Linked DNA regions of Paludibaculum fermentans. The protein of the gene in region 2 interacts with the protein of the main gene of each other region in a pairwise test. Links are inferred from orthologs where the notes say so. Each region holds a gene or a part of one and is shown on either strand. Other genes may lie near its edges. The genes, in order: IRI77_RS05890 and acpP.

What was found.
Region 1: the proteins of acpP (region 2) and IRI77_RS05890 interact in binary tests that used the Escherichia coli proteins (3 or more experiments, as listed by UniProt). The link is inferred for Paludibaculum fermentans from one-to-one orthologs.

Annotation. Positions count from the first base shown.
Region 1 is NZ_CP063849.1:1,489,615-1,499,361, reverse strand. What follows is about bases 3,323-6,181. They hold IRI77_RS05890 (acyl-CoA thioesterase), read left to right. Parts: upstream 3,323-4,473; coding sequence 4,474-4,890; downstream 4,891-6,181. Other genes in these bases: IRI77_RS05880 (SpoIID/LytB domain-containing protein), read left to right, coding at 5,591-6,181; IRI77_RS05885 (penicillin-binding transpeptidase domain-containing protein), read left to right, coding at 4,887-5,621; moaD (molybdopterin converting factor subunit 1), read right to left, coding at 3,692-4,408; IRI77_RS05900 (VWA domain-containing protein), read right to left, coding at 3,323-3,719. Also shown: IRI77_RS05920 (NupC/NupG family nucleoside CNT transporter), read right to left, coding at 1-304; IRI77_RS05915 (thymidine phosphorylase), read right to left, coding at 353-1,657; IRI77_RS05910 (inositol monophosphatase family protein), read right to left, coding at 1,715-2,527; IRI77_RS05905 (Hfq-like protein), read right to left, coding at 2,547-2,771; more of IRI77_RS05900, read right to left, coding at 2,814-3,322; more of IRI77_RS05880, read left to right, coding at 6,182-6,889; IRI77_RS05875 (hypothetical protein), read right to left, coding at 6,882-7,307; IRI77_RS05870 (alpha-2-macroglobulin family protein), read right to left, coding at 7,304-9,747.
Region 2 is NZ_CP063849.1:9,067,847-9,077,522, forward strand. Bases 3,414-6,201 are described here. They hold acpP (acyl carrier protein), read left to right. Parts: upstream 3,414-4,583; coding sequence 4,584-4,820; downstream 4,821-6,201. Other genes in these bases: IRI77_RS35980 (hypothetical protein), read left to right, coding at 3,414-3,822; IRI77_RS35985 (YqiA/YcfP family alpha/beta fold hydrolase), read right to left, coding at 3,847-4,473; fabF (beta-ketoacyl-ACP synthase II), read left to right, coding at 4,873-6,120; IRI77_RS36000 (electron transfer flavoprotein subunit beta/FixA family protein), read left to right, coding at 6,188-6,201. In the rest of the region: IRI77_RS35965 (energy transducer TonB), read right to left, coding at 1-899; IRI77_RS35970 (hypothetical protein), read right to left, coding at 1,127-1,696; IRI77_RS35975 (S1/P1 nuclease), read right to left, coding at 1,768-2,556; more of IRI77_RS35980, read left to right, coding at 2,716-3,413; more of IRI77_RS36000, read left to right, coding at 6,202-6,958; IRI77_RS36005 (electron transfer flavoprotein subunit alpha/FixB family protein), read left to right, coding at 6,955-7,929; IRI77_RS36010 (acyltransferase family protein), read right to left, coding at 7,857-9,041; IRI77_RS36015 (hypothetical protein), read right to left, coding at 9,074-9,310; IRI77_RS36020 (DUF3106 domain-containing protein), read right to left, coding at 9,341-9,676. UniProt on the Escherichia coli protein: Carrier of the growing fatty acid chain in fatty acid biosynthesis.

The DNA.
Region 1 (9,747 bases), 7.6 Mb from region 2 along the record:
TGAAAATCACGATCGGCAGCACCTGAAACGCAAAAACGACCCCAAAGGGGCCGCTTTTGATTCCTAATGGGCCAAACAGGAAACTGCTGCCCTGTTCGGCATACTCCAGCAATGCGTTGACCGCGACGCTGGCTGCCTGGAAGATCATCCCGACATCGGTCTTCAGCACCAGGAAGGCGAAGCTGAATTGCAGCCCCAGCCCCCACAACAACAACCGGGGCTTGATGGCTTTCCGGTCCGTCGACATCGAATAGCAGAGGGCCAGGATGGCGATCAGGCCCAGCAGTCCCGTAAAGCGGTCCATGGTAACGCACCGGCCTGTGGGGACCGGCCCTCTCTTGTTCGAACTTCTTTAGCTGACGACTTCGAGGATCAGTTCACGCGGCTCTGGCGCGGTGGAGGAGATGCGGAAGGCGTCTTCCACGCGCTCTGCGGCTTCGCCGATGCGGTCTTCCTTGGTGAAGTACAGGCGGCACAGAACACCGCCGGCTTCCACCTTCTGGCCGACCTTCACTTCGAGAATCACGCCGACGGCCGGATCGATGGAGTCTTCCTTCGTATCGCGGCCCGCGCCGATCATGGCCGAGGCAATGCCGATCTCTTCGGCGTCGATGTGGGAGATGTAGCCGCCGCGCGGCGAAGTGATCTCCATGGCGCCCGTGGCGTTCGGCAGCAGGTCGAAACGGTCGAGAACCTGCGGATTGCCGCCCTGCGCCGCAATCATGTCCTTGAACTTGGCGTAACCGGAACCGTCGCGCAGCTTGGCCGTCGCCAGGTCGCGAGCCTCTTCCATGGTCGCGGTGACCTTGGCGAGGTAGATCATGCGCGCCGCCAGCTCCAGCGAGATCTTCGTCAGATCGTCGGGACCGGAGAACTGCAGCGTCTGCGACACTTCCATGATTTCGAGAGCGTTGCCGATGGCATAGCCCAGCGGCTGGTTCATGTCGGTGATCAGCGCCTGGGCGCGCAGGTCGGCGCGGCGGGCGATGGTCGTCATCAACTGGGCCAGCTTGCGGGCATCCACCTGGCGCTTCATGAACGCGCCGGCGCCGACTTTCACGTCGAGAACGAGGCCGTCGAGCGAGGCCGCCAGCTTCTTCGACATGATGGACGCCGCGATCAGCGGGATGGATTCGACCGTGGCCGTGGCATCCCTCAGCGCGTACAGCTTGCCGTCAGCCGGAGTGATCTCGTCACTCTGGCCCATGACGGCGAAACCGACGCGGTTCAGGACGTCGCGGAACTCGTCGACACTCAGGTTGGTGCGGAACCCGGGGATCGATTCCAGCTTGTCCAGGGTGCCGCCGGTGTGGCCAAGAGCGCGGCCCGAAACCATCGGAACCTTCACGCCCGCGGCCGCTGCCAGCGGTGCGCAGATCAGGCTGGTCTTGTCACCCACGCCGCCGGTGGAGTGTTTGTCCACCTTCGGACCCGGCACGGAGGAGAGGTCGAGACGTTCGCCGGAGGCAATCATGGATTCCACCATGGCGCCCACTTCGACGTCGGTCATGCTCTGAAAATAGACGGCCATCAAAAAGGCCGAGACCTGGTAATCGGGGATCTCGCCGCGAGTGTAGCTCTCGACAAGCCAGGTGATTTCTTCGGGCGACAGCTCTTCGCCGTTCCGCTTGCGCTGAATGAGGTCGACGGTTCGCATTATCAATCGCTTAGCGTATCACCTTCGCAATCGATAAGTAAAGGAAGCGAAAGAGGTTTAACCCGTTACGGGCGGCATCGGATAGCGGTAGCGGCCCGCGAACACATCGCTGAACAGCGCGAGTAACTCGTCATGAATCAACGAATTGGAGACAGCGATGTGCGGCCCGTGCAATTCCGCCGGACCACCGTGCATATCTGTCGTCCGGCCGCCCGCCTCTCGAACGAGCAATAATCCGGCCGCGATATCCCACGGATTCAGTCCGAATTCCCAGAAGCCTTCCAGCCGTCCGCAGGCCACGTACGCCAGGTCGATCGCAGCCGATCCGCTGCGCCGCATGCCGTGCGTCACCATCGATGCCTGGTGGAAGAAATGAACGTTCACGCTCTGGTGCCGCTTCCTCGACGGAAACCCCGTGGCCAGCAGCGAAACGTCCAGTGTCGCCGCCTTGCTGGCGTGAATCCGCCGGCCGTTCAAAAACGCGCCGCCGCCCAGTTCCGCCGCGAACATCTCCTGCCGCACCGGGTCGAAGATCACGCCCGCAATCAGCTCGCCGGCGCGCTCCAGCCCCAGTGTCACGTTGAACGCGGGGTAGCTGTGCGCGAAGTTCGTGGTGCCGTCCAGCGGGTCGACATACCAGATGTATTCGCTGCTGCTCTCTCGCAGGCCGCCCTCTTCGCCCAGCACGCTGTGCGTCGGGAAGTGGTTCTTCAGCCGCTCCACCACCAGCTTTTCGCTGGCCCGGTCGGCCTCGGTCACCAGGTCGTATTCACCCTTGAGATCGTAGGCGATGCCCCGGTTGAAGTGTTGGGAAAGCAGCGCGCCCGCTTCACGGGCGATATCGATAGCGGTTTCCAGGTAGCTGGCCATTGTCTCGAACGGGCGCGCGTCAGTCCTTCAGTTCCGCGATGTACTTGATCTGGTCCTTGAAGATGAACAGATTCGGTCCATCGGTCCGCGTCAGGCGGATGAAGCCGGCGTCCCAATACTCGATGTAGCCTTCGTATTCCTCGTCGGTCAGCAGCTTCACACGCACCGGGGCCTTGCTCTGAACCAGTTCCGTCAGATACTGCGGCTCCACAAAGGTTTGCGCGGGCGCTTTCGACTTGGGCAAGTGGGGAAGGCTCCTAGAATTTCTATGGTAACCCAGCGCGGCTCACGGAGTCGGGTCGGCGAAATAGCCGTTTCGGGCCGAGACCGAGAAGCCCGGTTTGTCCACCGCCACCGCCACACGATGGAAACGCTGCTTGCCGGGCGGCACGTTTTTCGGATAGTAGCCGATCAGGTATTGCGTGCGCAGGTCGCGCAGGATGTCCTCAAACGCCTGGTCCAGCGAAAGCCCCAGGGAGGGGAAGAAGATCTTGCCGCCGGTCCAGTTGGTCAGCGTCGTCAGCGAGTTCTCGCCGCCCAGGTTCCGCCCGGCGTCGTTCGCCACCGGCACGATCAGCACGGCATACATCACCGCATTGGCGCGGTGCAGCGCTTCCAGCGCCTGCTGGAACTTGATCTTGCTGAACGTGTCGCCGCCGTCGCTCACCACCACCACCACGCGGCGGCCTTCCCGCCGGTCCAGATCCTCGCTGGCCAGGTAGATGGCGTCGTACATCGCCGTGGCGCCTTCGCTGCGCAGGGCATTCAGGCCGCTGTTCAGCTTGTCCATGCGGCGCGTATAGTCCGTCTGCAACCGCACTTCGTAATTGAAGCTGTACAGAGCCGTCTGGTCCCGCTCGTTGCCTTCCTTGAACAGCGCCTTGAAGAACTTCCTGACCGACTCGATTTCATACGCCTTCTCGCGCTGCGTCGAGCGCGACCGGTCCACCAGCATGGCGATCGACAGCGGCTGCACGGTGTTGCGCTCAAACAGAGCCACTTCCTGCTCCACGCCGTTATCCGTGATCTGGAAATCGTTCTTCGTCAGCCCGCCGACAAGCTCGCCCATCCGGTTCTTCACTGTCACCAGCATGCGAACCAGTTTGACGTCGACCTTGATGACCGGGTCTTGTGCCAGTGCCGTGACCGCCGGCAAACCAGCGATCAGCGCCCGGCGACTGATGAGTCCCAATCGCCCTCCACCCATACCGCGCCGTCCTCGAAATACTCTTTCTTCCAAACCGGCACCAGCTTCTTCAGCCGGTTGATGCCTTCCAGCGCCGCGTCGAAGGCGGGCTTGCGGTGCGGAGCGCACACCAGCACCACCACGCTCGCTTCCCCAATCTCCATGCGGCCCAAGCGGTGGACCATCGCCATGCAGCCCACTTCATACTTGCCCGCGATCTCGCGCCCCAGGTCCGCCATCACCCGGATTGCCATCGCTTCATAGCATTCATAGTCCAGGTAAAGAGTGCGCCGGCCGTCCGAGTTGTTCCGGACCACTCCTTCAAACAGGACAATCCCGCCGTCGGAGCCCTGCAGCACGCGCCGCCGCAAGACCGCTGTGTCGATGGGGTCGCGGGTCAAGGCAAAGAAATGCCCTGCCTGGTCTTCAATGACGTGCGAGAACTGGCCCGTCCCGCCGCTCACGGGCGGCAGAAACGCCACTTCGTCGCCGTCGCGCAGTTCGGGGTTGTCCAGCGCGAATTGCTGGTTCACGGCCAGCACAATGCTGGCACGCATCTTGAGAATGGACGGGAAGCGGGCCGCATACTGGGCGAACAGATCGTCCAGCCGCAGGCCCTCCTCCACCAGCAGATGCTCCTCGCGAAGCCCCGCTATGTCCTTGAGTTGTCCGAAGAAAAGAACGCGAATTGTCACGCTAAGCGCCATGGTACCAGACGCCTGTAGGACACTCCCGGTTTCCGCCATGGCTACTATAAGATGTGGACACAACGGTTCCTGAAGCTTCTGAAGTACACTTCCGCGTACGCTATGCGGAAACAGACCAGATGGGCGTGGTCTACCACGCGAACTATTTGATTTGGATGGAGATGGCTCGCACGGAGCTGTGCCGGGTGCGCGGCGTGCGCTACCGCGACATCGAAAAGAACGACGGCCTCATCATGGTCGTGGCCGAGGCCAACTGCCGCTATCACCAACCCGCCCGCTATGACGACGAAGTCATTTCGCATGCCGTCATCAAGCACGCTCACCCGCGCATGATCACTTTTGCGTATAGAATCACCAACGCCTCCGACGGAGCCCTGCTCGCCACCGGCGAGACCCGCCACCTGTTCCTCAAGGACGGACGCCCCGTGAAGGTGCCCGCCAAGTACTTCCAGCTCTTCGGCTTGTCATGATCACCCGCCGGGCACTACTGAGCCTGCTCGTGCCGCCCGCGGCCTGCACCGTCGCCATCCGAGTCCCGGACGGAGCAGTGCTGCGCTGCGACGACCCGCTGCGCGCCCGGGAACAGTGGGCTCCGCCCGGCTCCGCCATCAAGCCACTGACGTGGATGAACCTGCCCCGGCGCGTGCCGGCCCGCTGCACCACCCCGTTCTTCCTGGGCGGCCATCGCGTCGACTGCACGCACGTTCCGGTCCTGACCCAGGTGGACGGGGAGGTGGCGCTCGCCGCCAGTTGCAACGCTTGGTTCGCGGCGATGGCGAGGAGCCTCGACGCGCGTCTCTTCCAGCACAAACTGCAGCAATATGGCGCTCGCGCCCGGCTGGCCGGCAGCGTCGAGGATCTGCAGTTGCAGGCGCTGGGGCTGGAAGGCGTAGAATTCACGGTGATGGGCTTGGCCAAGGCTTACCTCCAGGTGGTTGCTTCCCCGGACCCGATCCTGCGGAAGGGCCTCGAGCGCGCTGTCACCGAAGGGACCGGCCAGCTCGCCGCCCTGTCCAATCTCCAGGTCGCCGGCAAAACCGGAACGACCAGTGAAGGATCCTGGTTCGCCGGCTTTGCTCCGGCCCGCCAGCCCAAGGTCATCGTGGTCGCCCATACACGGCTGGGCCATGGCGCGACCGACGCGGCCCCCGCCGCTCGTGAGATCTTCGAATGGTGGCAGCGCTTCGCATCCTCGCGCTAATCCTGCTCGTCTGGCCCGTGGTGGCCCAGACGGCACGGGTCCGCCTGGCCGACAAGGGAATAGTCCACGTCAACCTGGAGGAGTATGTCGGTTGGGTGATTGCCGGGGAAGCCGGCGGAATGAAGTCCGACGAGGCGCTCAAGGCGATGGCGGTCGTCATCCGTACTTACGCCCGGGTCAATCGAAACCGTCACAATTCGGAAGGATTCGACTACTGCGAAACCACCCACTGCCAGGATGCGCGGGTGGGTGCCGTCACCGCCCGGCTCCGCGCCGCGGTCGAGGCGACCGAGGGCGTCATTTTGTGGAGCAACGGCCGTCCGGCCACGGTGTTTTACACCGGACATTGCGGTGGAAAAACCGCGGCCGCCGCGGAGATCTGGCCCACCGCCCGGCGCTCCTACCTGCCCAGCCAGGAGGACACTTACTGCCTGTCAGCCGGCCGGAACCCCTGGACCGCCAAGATCGCCTGGACGGATCTGTCCAGAATGCTCGGCCTGCCGGGGCTGCAGGAGATGGAGGTCCAGACCCGGACCGCCTCCGGCCGTGCCCTCGCCCTCCGGACCAACCGCGGCTTAGTGAACGCGGAGCGGCTCCATCTGCTGGTGGGGCGCGAGTTGGGCTGGAATCTGCTCCGCAGCCGCAACTATGACGTGGAAGTCTCTGGGAAGCAGGCGGTATTCCGTGGTTATGGCACCGGTCATGGCGTAGGCCTATGCCAGATCGGCGCCGAGCAACGTGGCAAGGCCGGCATGAAGTGGGAGCAGATCCTCCAGGCGTACTTCCCCGGAACCCGGGCCGGCATCGCCGCCACCGACATCCAATGGCAGATTCTACGCGGGGAACGCGTGGACATTTGGTCGGCCGGAACGCCGGGCGATGAGGCTTTGCCGGCCAAGGCAGACCGCGCCCTGGCCGAGGCGGAACGCCTGACCGGCTTGAAAGTCCTGAAAAGACCTATAGTTAGAGTCTACCCAACAGTTGTCGTTTATCGCGATTCCACCGGAGAGTCGGGCAAAGTCGCCGCCGTGACTCGCGGCCGGGTGATCCACATGCAGCCGCGCAGCGAGAGCGCCCTCAAACACGAAATGCTACACGTGGCGCTGGGGCTCAACAGCAGGACCCCGCTGGCCTTGTGGCTCGACGAAGGCCTGGCCGATTACCTGGGGAACGGCCTCACTCATCCTGCCGAGCGCGCCAGGGTTGACGCGCTCGTCAAGAAGAACAGCCTCCAGTGGGTACTGGACAACCGCGAACAGATTAAGTAGCCGTCGCTGTGCAGTGCAGCCACAGCATCGACCCGGTGAACAGCAACCCGGCGATCACGAACCGGATGCCGGCGCTCACTGCCTGCGCCGTCATGGACCCCAACTCGGGGATCCACCAGATCAGGTAGTACGGCAGAACGAAGCCAATCACCAGCGTGACCACGGCGGCGATCCAGAACGCCGGCACGGTCATGGCCTTGCCCCATTGCACCGGACCGAGGGCCCGGTTGGCGAGCCGGAAGGCCAGCCAGACGAGCCCCACAATCAGCAGAAACAAAAGGGCATGCTCCACGAGGTGCAGGGTGGTCGCGACCGGCAGCGCCAGCCAGCCGTAGGCGGAACCGAGGATCGCGCCCACCAGGGCGGTCTCCTCAATCCAGAGCAGCTTCTGGGAGAGCAAACGGCGGAACGCGATCATTGGTGCACCTCGAAAGTAGCGGGCAGGCTCCAGCCGAGATGGCCGGGCTTATACATGGGCTCCACTCGGGCCGGGGTCACCTTGAAGGCGCCGGCGTTGGTGAAGCGGATCAAGTAGACATACTCCAGTCCGTCCTTGGGCATACGCCACGGGAAGTAGGAGACGCGGTTGTCGCGGACTTCGCGGCGCGACCACCAGGTGGTCCACCACGCGGGTTGGCCCCGAACCTGATAGAGATCGTCGCGAGCCACCACTTCGGCGCCGGTGGGGAGCGGATCCTCCACCAGCAGGTAGCGCTGGTTCTCCTGGCCGGAGACCGACAACCGGACCGCCACCAGGTCGCCCAGCCTGGCTTCGCCGTTCAGCGGCTCCATGTTGTAGATGATCTTGCCGCCCTCGTTCACCGGGTTGAGCCGGTAGTAGTTGCGGTTGATCTTGAGCGGAGTGTCGCCGCGCAGCCGGCTTTCGGTGCCGTTCGAGCGGTACTCCCAGCGGGCGGAGGCGAACAGGACGCCGTCGCCGTTCTTGGTGACCGTGACCTTGGGATTCGCGTCGTTGCCCTTCAGCGGGACGCGGATCTTGACGGGTTGCGGGCTGAGCGCGTCTTCGGCAGTGAAGCGCTTGGAGAGCACTTCGGCCCCGTTGACGGTCACCTTGACCTGGTAGTCAGGCTTCAGCTCGCCGCTGCGCTTCAGCACGTCGGTGAGGCCGAAGATGACGAAAGCGGTTCGTTTCGTCGACGCCCAGTAGTAGCCCTGGTCGCGATGGTTGACCAGCCACTGGGTGGCCTCGTCGATCAGCGGGCTGGTGGGCTGCTGCTTCGAGAGGAACTTGACGACGAAGGCCGTGGCCTCCAGCGAGTTCTCGGAGTCGAAGTCGAGCATCGGATCCCGGTTCGACTCCCAGAAGGAGCCGTCGGTGGTCTTGCTGATGCGGCCGGCCAGGTTCGTGGCGACCTCAGCGGCGCGCGCGTCCTTGGCCTGGTAGAGCGTGAGGCCCAACAGGGCCCGGCCGAAGTTCGTCATCTCATCGCGGCCGTTCCAGATGGCTTCGATTTGCGGTTTCGTCTGGTGGCCGGCCAGGGTCAAGGCATAGACCATGTACGCCCGCGTATCGGGCGCAATCTTGGCCTTGCCTTCCAGCATCTTAGCGAGAGCCGTGGAGGAGTTGTTCACCCGCCACAGGTCGATGCTGTAGCCGGCGTCGGCGGCCAGTTTGAGGCCGCTGGTGACGTAGGCGGTCATGAACGGGTCACTGGCGTCGTCCTTCCACCAGCCCCAACCGCCGTCTTCGTGCTGGTAGTCGTAGAGGCGTTCCAGCCCGGCCTTGACCTTTTTGGCAAGATCCTTCTGGTCGATGTTGGCGGGCAGCTTCAGCTCCTTGAGGGCCTGGCTGACGACCACGTTGGGCAGGAAGCTGGACATGGTCTGCTCGGTGCAGCCATAGGGGTAAGTGATGAGGTACTCCAAAGCGCCGAAGACGGCTCCGGCGGCGGAGGGCGTCAGGTGGACCGTGACGGCCCGCCAGTTCTGCTGGGCATCGCTCGGGAACTTGCCGGCGAAGTCATACGACTGGCTCTTCTGCTGGAGCTTGGTCTGCAGCGGATCGATCAGCTTCAGGCCATACGGCTCGACCGGGAAGGTGAGTTCCAGGGCGTCGCTCTCCTGGGTGGTGAGCGCTTTGGCGGTGAGCACGACTTTGTCGACGGCGTTGGCCCTCAACTTGTAGTCGACCCGGCCTTCGCCCTTGGGCGCGACCGTGATCTCCGACGTGGCTCCGGCGAGGATCTGGACGCCTTGTGCGTCGAGCGACACTCTCACCTTTAGTTCGCCCGCCGTGTAGTTGCGAACCAGAACCGGCACAGTGACCTCGTCGGCTTCCGTAAAGAAGCGCGGCGTGGCCATGGTGACCATCAGGTTCTTGCGGACGATGGTGCGCTGAACGGCTCCGCCGACCTTCGTATCCTCGGTGACGCCGCGTGCCGTCGCCCGCCAGGTGGTGAGCGAATCGGGAAAGGTCACTTCGGTGGAAGCCCGCCCGTCATTGCCGGTCTTGAGATCGGCGATCCAGTAGGCGGTATCGGGGAAGTTCTTGCGGATCTTCGGCTCTACGAGTTTGTCTGGTTTGAGCTGGGCACGCGACTTGCGGTCGCGGATCTGCGCCAGTTGCATGCGGCGCTTGCCGGCCTCGCCGTAGAAGTAATACTCCATCGACGTGTCGGTGCCCACCCGGTTCCAGGTGCGTCCATAGAAGACGTTCAGGATATCCGGCTGCGCTTCCTTCTTGATGGCGTAGATGGCTTCGTCGACCACCCCGAGGCTGAACTCGGCGGCGACGGGTTTGCCCTGGTTGTCCTTGGCTGTGACCGTGAATTGCGCGGGCTCGCCCGGCTTGTACTCGGCCTTGCTGGACTGCACCTCCACCTGGATCTGCTTCTCGA
Region 2 (9,676 bases):
CCGCCACTACCGGAACCAATACCGCCACCGGAACCAGGGCCGTTCGAGGGAATGCCCGCCTTGGCGAACGGATCGCCGTAGTTCGGCATATTCACATTCGGCAGGGGCGTATCCGGAGGAGCGATAATCGTGGGCTCCATCACCAGCCGCGGATTCGGATTGTTGATTACAGCTACCGGGGGCGTAAACTGCTTCAGATCCGCGCGGGGCAGCTTGCCCTTGCTGGCCGGCAGGGGCGAACGATCACCGCCACCACCGCCGCCGCCCATGGCCTGCTTCTTGACCGCCATCTTCGGCATGTACGGGTCAATATCCGGCTGGACGAGCGTGATCGAATTCTTCACCGCAGTCTGGATCGTCTTGTTGGTCCCCAGGAAGAAGGCCAACGCCACAAGCCCGACGTGGACGAACACCGACATGATCTGCGACTTGCCGCGATACTCGTCGCGGGCGAACATCTCTTTGACTTGTACCGGCTGGGACGTCACCTGCAGCGGTGGTAGCTGCGGCGGGAAGAACAGATCCTTCGCGTTGGCGAAAATCGTCCGGTACCAGGGCAGGGAAGTCTTGGCCAGCTCACCCATGCCCGACAGCCCGACCTCTTCTTCCGTCAGGGGACGGGAAGTGATCTGCAGCGGCGGGGGAGCGGGACTGAAGAGATCGGCGATGTTTTCCCGCAGCGTACGGAAAAACGGCTTCTTCTGCTGGATCTCCGCCAGTTGGCGCAGGGAAGAGTCGGTGCCGTGCAGCAACTCATCTTCGCTCAACGGCTTGAAGGTGACCTGCAGCGGTGGCAGCTTTTTATACGCAGCCAGTTCTCTCAGGTTTTCAATCAGCGAAAGGAACCACGGCTTCGAGCCGTCCTGCAGTTCCAGCGCCCGGTCCAGCGGACTGGACATAGGGATCTGCGAGGGGTTCCCCGGCTGCACTCGGTTCGCCTGGTTAGGCTCGTTGAATTGGTTGGGATTGCTCGCCGACATACCTCTCGACTCTCACATTCCAAACGTCAGCCTTGTGGCCGTTCGAATCTCTTGCTTCTGTTCCTTAGACGCGCCATGTATCTCAAGGTTGCAGGAAACGCGTCTGAAACTCATCCCAGCTCTTCAAAAAATTGTATCACGCAGAGTCAGCGGATGTTAGCCCTTCCATTTTTCGTAAGTGATTGAAAATTCAACACTGTCTCAAAGGTATAGGACTCTTCCACCGCTTCCGCCTGCTTGTCCAGTCTGCAAACCATTCGTTCCAGACGATTTGTCGCGGCCAGTGGTCCATCCAGGGCCAACTCCTGCCGCCCGCCGGCCGCCACCGTCCCACCCGCTCGCCGCCAATCCGCCTCCGGCCCATTCGCCAGGCGGCAGGCTACACTCACATTGACCGTGTTATCCAGAGTGTTCTCAACCATCGCCAGCGGCCGGCCGGAACCCGGCTCTGCACGCAAAGACGACAGAAAAACCTTCGGTGTAACAAGCAGGGCCACAGGTAAACAACCTGCCGGCAGCGATATTTCGTTTGGACCGCGGCTCGAAAGATAGGGCGTCAATGCGGGCAGCCCCTCTTCCCGTAGAACTTCCGTACCATTCACTGTCAACCCGGCGTTGCAGGCTGTCTCCAGCCGCACGTGCTTGCCGCTCAACCCTGCCGGTGCCGGAAACCGGCAGACCACCCGCCCGTCCTGGCCCGCCGCGCCGGCCTCCAACGGAATCCGCTCCAGCCCTCTCACCTCCAACAACGCGGCGAGTAGCAGGAGTAGGCCCATAGTCCCGCCGTCTATTGACCCAGCGCCTCGTTCAGGATCCGGGCCAGCCGGACACCCGCCCGGCGCAGCTGCAGCTCAGTCGGCGGCAGCGCCTTATTGAAGTACTCGTCGCCCAGCGGAGCCGGACGCGCCTCCGGCAGGTTCGCATAAACCACATCGCGCGAAACGTCGCGGGATTGCCAGGCCCAGTCAACGAGCGAACCCTTGGCCAACCGGCGCCGTTCAAAGAATCCGGGCTTGCGGCCCAGCGCCGCCTTCAAATTGGCATCCTTCTGCTCGGCCATCTCCAGAATGCTGGAGTCCCACGTCGAGTGCAGGTTGCTCGGCTTGCCGAAATACAGGACTTTCACGTCGTTGCCGCCGCGGTCATGCTTCTCGCCCACATGCAGGGGTTGGTGCATGTCGCTCACCAGGTGCACCAGGAACTTCAGGGCTTCCGCCCGGTCACGCTGCGCCAGGTTCTTGTTTCTCAGGCGGCTCTCCATCTCCGGAATCTGACCCACTACACAACCGGTTTGCGGGCAGAACTTCTTCCAATCCCCACGCGGGATGTCCAACGGCAGGTCGATGAAGTGCCACGTTGAGGTCTCTCTCCTCTGCGGCCTCACCTCATCCGCCCATGACGCAATGCTCTCCAGCGACTGGCCGTCCAGCAGCTTCTGCACCTCGGCGCGCGCCTTTGCGTTCAATTGCCTTGACGCAATCTCCGCGATCAGCCGGTGCCCCTCACGCCCCCAACCAAACAACGCGGGCGCGCTCACCAGCAGCAGCCCGAGGCAGGACACGCGAAAACGGCTCATCTCTCCAGTATCTGGGAGACAATCCCCGGCCCACAACCGGAACAAGGATTTTGTCACCAAGCGCGCGTAAGCGAACATCAATTGAATGGGGAGGCATCTCAGTCCCCCCTGGCGCGGCTCCGTTCAGGCGCCGCCGGTTGGAAGGAACAACAGATCTTCATGACGTACGCTCGAGCGCGGCTTGGTCCGGGCCTCACCGGTGCCGGACTCCTCTTACTGCTGACCATCGCCGCCTATGTCTACCAGATGCCTTCCACCTTCTTTCCTTATTTCGGAGGCCCCTGGTACTCCGATTGGGCCGGCTTCGTGGTCTGCTTCCTCGCCTACGCGAGCGTCAGTCTGCCGTTTGACATCTGGGGCGGCTACACTCTGCCCTGCAGCCACCAGCGCCTCTGTCTGCTCTTTCCCGAGTTCCTCATGAAGTGGTTGCGCGGCGTCTTTGTGCAAGGCGCCGTCATGACGTCATCCGCGCTGGTCCTACTCCAGGCTGGTAAACATTGGGGCGTCTGGGGCGCCACCGGCGCACTGCTGGCGCTTCAGATTACCTTGCTCGCCCTCCAGTGGCCGTTGGCCCGCTGGACCGGAGGCCTGGCTCCTGCGCCTGCGCTTCCAGGCTCCGGCGCGGTGACTGTGCTCGCCGTGGATATGGGCTTCACCGGCGGCCCCGCCGGTCTTCCCGGCCTGGAACGCAACATTCAGCCCCAATCCTGGAACACCAGCCTCTCTCCTCCGGCCCTGCTGGCCGAGCACCTCCGCCGCCAGGGCCTCATCAAAACCGGCGCCCGCACTCGCGGCGTCCTCCTCGCCCTGGGCTGGAACCTGCTCGGCTTTGTGCTGTCCGCCTCTCTTCCCTGGGGCGGGGTCGACACAATCTTCTCTTTATTGGAAACTTTGCTTGGCTGTACGCTTTGGTCGTTCCTCGGCCTGCTGATCCTGCCCTCGTTCAGCCGGCCCGGGACCCTCGAAGCCGACCGTTACGCCGCGGCCAACGGAGCCACGCGGCCGCAATTGGAGGCCGCCATCTGCGAGATCGACCAGTTGCAGGACGAGGACCTCAGCCGCCCCCGCTGGCTGGAAACCATGAGCTCGATACCCTCCGTGGAAAACCGACTCAACGCACTCGACTCGAAGCACCAACCTTACGGCGCGTGGCTCGCCGCCCGCACAACCTTATACCTGTCCTGGGCCAACTTCGGATTGCTCAGCCGCGCCGTTCATTTGAACGTCGGGCGGCCGGAGCTGTGGGTCCTGCCGCCCGGCGATTGATTCACTTGGCTGTACTGAATGCCTTTACAGCCCTAGAAACAAGACGATACCGTTCCAAATTTCATCCACTACATTGGCCAGCTCATGATCGGAATCCACTTCCCGCAACTCGGCGCAGGTCCTGGTCCTCACAAACGAACGGGATACGCCCACCGGCACGACATCATCGTGCACCCCGTGGTAGATCAGCGTGGGCTGCGTCAACGCCGGTTCGTCTTCATACCGCAGCGCGTCTTCCATCAGCTGCCAGCCCAACTCCGCCAGGCCGCCCTCGGCGTAGTTCATCGTTTCGATCACACCGGTCCGCTGCCAGGCCTCCATCGCTGCCGCGCCGAGCTTTTCGCTCCACAGCCGGCCGAAGCCGAACGCCGGAGCCAGCAGGACCGTCTTCTCCACCTCGGGGTGACGCGACGCGTACAGCGCCGCCAGATACCCGCCCATGCTGGAACCGATGATGGATACCGGCCGTCCGGCCGCCGTCCGCTCGATGATCGCCAGCTGTCCTGTGATCGTCAGATTGCGGAAGCCGCCCTCTGCGAGGTCCGGAACCAGCAGTTCCACGCCTCGCGCGGCAAAGTGCTGGTGAAAAACACGAGCCTTCCTCGATTGCGGAGAAGAGGCAAAACCATGCAAGTACAGGATCGAATTCATGCTCTCCTGTATGTTACCGGACCCGCGACACCGAAATTCAGGCCGCCCTTCGTTGCAATATATCCGGACTGTCGGTAGAATCGGAGCTTTGTGGACTTCTTGGAGGTTTCATGTCTGTTGAAGCAAAAGTGAAGCAGATCATTGTCGAGCAGCTTGGCGTCGACGAAGCACAGGTGGATAGCACCGCCTCTTTCGTTGACGATCTCGGTGCGGATTCGCTCGACATCGTCGAACTCGTCATGGCGTTTGAAGAGGCGTTTGACCTCGACATCCCCGACGAAGACGCGGAAAAGATCCAGACGGTCAAAGACGCCGTCGAGTACATCGACGCCAAGGCGAAGAAGTAACAGCCTTTAGGCGCCGGTTCCTAGAACACTCTTTTCCCCCGGGAGAATCTCATTGTCACGTAGGGTGGTAGTCACCGGAGTGGGTTTGCTTTCCGCTCTCGGCCATACGGCCGAAGAGACTTGGGCCGGCATCCTCGCTTCTCAAAGCGGCATCGAACCGATCACTCAGTTCGATAGCACGCAATTCAGTGCCAGGATCGCGGCCGAAGTGAAGAACTTCGATCCGCTTCAGTTCATCGAGAAGAAAGAGCTGAAGAAGGTCGGGCGTTTCATTCAATTCGCGGTCGCCGCCTCGGATGAAGCGATGAAGGCCTCCGGACTTCAGGTGACGCCTGACATCGCCGAACAGGTGGGTGTCTACATCGGAAGCGGCATCGGTGCCTTTGAAGTGATTGAACGCGAGCACCGGAACCTCCTCGAAAAAGGGCCCAGCCGCATCTCCCCCTTCTTCATCCCTGCCACTATCGTCAACCTCGCCTCCGGCAACGTCTCGATCCGGTTTGGGGCCAAAGGGCCCAACTCCGCCACCGCGACAGCCTGCACCACCAGCGCGCATTGCATCGGTGACTCCTTCCGCCTCATCCAGCACGGCTATGCCGATGCCATGATCTGCGGCGGCGCCGAGGCCTGCATCACGCCGATGGGTGTGGGTGGATTTGCCGCCCTGCGAGCCCTCTCCACGCGCAACGACGATCCGCATGGCTCCTCCCGCCCCTGGGATAAGGACCGTGACGGCTTCGTTGTCGGCGAAGGCGCCGGCATCCTCGTCATCGAGGAGCTTGAGTTCGCCAAGGCCCGCGGTGCGAAGATCCTGGCCGAAATCGTAGGCTACGGCATGAGTGGCGATGCTTATCACATCACCGCCCCGTCCGAAGACGGCGATGGCGCTTTCCGCGTCATGCGCAACGCCCTCAAGGACGCCAAACTCGCGCCGGAGTCCGTCGACTACATCAACGCTCACGGCACCTCCACGCCCGTCGGCGACATCATCGAATGCAAGGCCATCAACCGCGCCTTCGGTGACCACGCCACCAACGGCCTGGCGGTCAGTTCCACCAAGTCCATGACCGGTCACCTGCTCGGCGGCGCCGGCGGTCTCGAGGCAGGCATCACCGTGCTCGCCATCCGCGACCAGATCGCACCGCCCACCATCAACCTCTACGAGGTGGATGAGCAGTGCCAGAACATCGATTTCGTCCCTCTCACCCCGCGCAAGATGAAGATCGATTACGCCCTGTCGAACTCCTTCGGGTTCGGCGGCACCAACGGCAGCCTGATCTTCAAGCGCTACACTGAATAAGTCCCCTTCATCCGGCGCGCCCTTCCCTCACGGGGAGGGCGCGTCTCTATATCTCCGCGAGGTGCCTATGAAGATCCTCGTCGCCCTCAAACAGGTGCCGGCGCGCGACTCGCAATTGAAAGTCGATGCGGCTGCCCTCTGGCTGGACGAGTCCGATTTGAGTTTTGAAATCAATGAGCCCGACGCTTACGCCCTGGAAGCAGCTCTACAGTTGAAGGAACAACACGGCGGCGAAGTCGTCGTCCTCTGCGCCGGACCCGAACGCGCCACCTCCGCGATCCGTGAGGCGCTGGCCAAAGGGGCCGATCGCGCCATCCACATCGAGGACGACAGCCTGGGCGCTTACGATACGCTCAGCCTCGCCCGCCTGCTCTCCAAAGCCGCTTCGGCTGAACAGCCCGACCTCATCCTCACCGGCCTCCAGTCCGACGATCTCGGCAGCGGCCAGACCGGCGTTGTGATGGCCGAAGTCATGGGCCTGCCCCACGCCACCATCATCATGGCCGTCGAGGTCGACGGCGCCTCCCTGCGCGTCAAACGCGAGCTCGAAAACGGCTGGTTCCAGCATGTTGCCATGCCCCTGCCCGCCGTCCTGACCATCCAGAGCGGCATCAACAAGCTCCGCTACGCTACGCTGATGGGCATCAAGAAGGCCAAGACGAAGGAAGTGAAGCACCTCACCGCCGCTGACCTTGGGGTCGCGCCGGCCGCCACCGTCCGGCTGCAGAGCGTCTACCAGCCCCAGCGCGTGAAACAGACCCAGATGATCGAGGGCAACCCTGCCCAGCAGGCCGCCACGCTGGTCGAGAAACTCAAGTTTGAAGTGAGGGCGCTATGAGCGGCATTCTCGTAATCACTGAACAGTCGGGCGGCGTCTGGCACAAGATGTCCTTCGAGACGCTGGCCGCCGGACAGCAACTCGGCCGCGAACTCGGCCTGCCCGTCCGCGCCTGCGTCTTCGGCAAGTCCACTCCCTCCGCTGACTTGGCCGCCTATCAGCTCGACGCGGTCATCGCCGTGGAGCACGATCTGCTCGAGCAGTACACCGCCGATGGCGTCACCGCCGCCCTCGCCGGGCTCGTCAAGGATCTCCAGCCCGACTACGTCCTGCTGCCGCATACCTACCAGGTGCGCGACTTCGGCCCCAAGCTGGCCACCCGCTTCGAACGGGTCCTGCTCAGCGACGTCATCGCGTTCAAGGTCGACGGCCAGAGTGTCGCTTTCGAGCGCCAGCTCTTCCAGGGCAAGCTGAACGCGTCATACGCCTCCGCAGCCGGAGCGCCCGTGTTTGTCTCGCTCCAGGCCGGCGCCTACCGCGCCGAAACCCTGGTGGCCGGTTCCGCCCCCGTCGAAACCCGCAATCCGCTTCTCGAGGCCTCCCAGATCCGCCAGAAGCCCGAAGCGCCCTTCCGCGAGTCCGCCCGCGCCGTCGATCTCTCCGCCGCTGAGCTGATCGTCGCCGTCGGCCGCGGCATCAAGGAAGAAGGCAACGTCCCACTCGTCCAGGAACTCGCTGAAGCCCTCGGTGCCGAACTGGCTGCCTCCCGCCCCATCTGCGACTCCGGCTGGCTCCCCATGGAGCGCCAGGTCGGCAGTTCCGGCCAGACCGTAGCCCCCAAAGTCTATCTGGCCGTGGGCATCTCCGGAGCCATCCAGCACCTCGTCGGCATGAAGGGCTCCAAGTGCATCGTTGCCATCAACAAGGATGCCGCCGCCCCCATCTTCGAAGTCGCCGACTACGGCATCGTGGGCGATCTGTTTGAGGTGGTGCCCGCACTCACCGAGGCTGTGAAGAAGGCTCGATCCTGAACAGGTTCAGGCTGTACTTGAAAGTATTGCTTTAGCCTCAGGAATCGCTTCTCGTACACTTCGTAGCTGAGCCAACCCAGCAAACTGGAACCGGCCAGACCCGCCACCAACAGGGCGATCTGGCCGGTTCCTTTTTGTAAGCCCATCGCGGGATAGGAATAGTACAACGCATACGCCAGGGGCCAGTGCCAGACATACATCCCATAACTGTGGCGACCGAACCAGACGAGCACCGGATACTCCAGAAACCCGCCGCCGCGCGGTGCGGTCACAATCACCGTCAAAACGACGGCAAACGCCACCGCAAACACGGTCAAACCGGTGGCTAAAACCGGCGGATGGAGATAGTGCGTGCCGCGGCCGGCCGCCAACACCGCCAGGCTGGCTGCACCCGTACCCCACAGTGCGGTTTTGAGCCACGGACGGACCAGCACCACCCACGATGTCTCCCGCACCAGTACGGCCGTCATGGCGCCCATCATCAGCGCGTCCGACCGCAAGATCGTATTGCGGTAGATCCAACTCGGATCCCAGCCTAACCAAATACATGATGTTCGTGCCGCAAGCACAAGTAAACAAGCAATATTGCACCATCTAAAAAGCCGTCGTGCCGGCAGCAGCCAAACCACCACCGGCCAGGCCAGGTAGAACTGTTCCTCCACGGCCAGCGACCAGAAATGGCCTAGGATGTGCTCGAGTCGTCCATCCGCCGGCAAAGGCACCCAATTGTTCAAGTACATCCAATAGTAGATTCGATCTGCTTGATTCGGAAGATACTTATCCCCTAAAACGACAACTGTTGGGAAGGCAAAAAGGAGCACCGTCAGAGCCGCGAAATAGAGCGGGAAGATACGCAGGATCCGCCGCATCCAAAAGGTGCTGAAGTAGTTCGGAGCCTGACGCGTATCCAGCAGAATTCCGGTGATCAGGAAGCCCGAAAGCACGAAGAAGAGCTGCACGCCTACCCACCCGAGGCCGAGAATACCCTTCCATGGATGCATCAGGTCAGGTGCTCTAAAGTGAAGTAATAGAACAAGAAGCAGCGCAATCCCGCGCAGTCCATCCAAGGCGGGAATGTGGGCTTTCGGCGCGACACCGGAATCACCAGTCACGCTTGCTTAGTGGGCAGGAAAGACGAATGCTCTCAGCGCGGCGCGTCTTTCAGGACGCCTGGAACCCGCGGACCCGGGTGGCGCAGGCTCGACCGCGCAGGAGCGCCAAAGAGCGCAATATAGACCAACAGGCTAAGTGCAATGGCGAAGGTGCAGACGAAGGCAAGAATCACACGGCGGCCTACTCGATCCCGATAGGCATCGAGTTGATCGATCTCGGCAATGAGCCGTTCAATCGCCCGTGACTCCTGGTCAGTGGGGAGTTCCATCCCGCCCTCGTTCCTTCTAGAATGCAGCAACTAAGGCGTTTCGTCCAGTAGCGCAGAGTAGTCGGATAGAATCGATTGCTCGTTCCGATTGAACTTCTTTTTGAACTGCTGGCTCTTAAGTCGATCAAGGCGTTCAGTTTGTGACAGAGTGCGGAGAGAATCCATTTCGCTCTGCACCTTGGCCCTGCGGTTGTCATCCAGCGCATTGAACTGCTGGAACATGTCGCGGGCGCGCTGCTGATGCTCGGAGGGCAGCTTCTGGAAAGCCTCATACCGGCGCTGCAGCGCCTCCCGCTCGTCGGCCGGCAGCGCGTCCAGTCTCTGCATCCGCATCTCGGCCTGTTTGCGGCGATCGGGCGGCAGCGT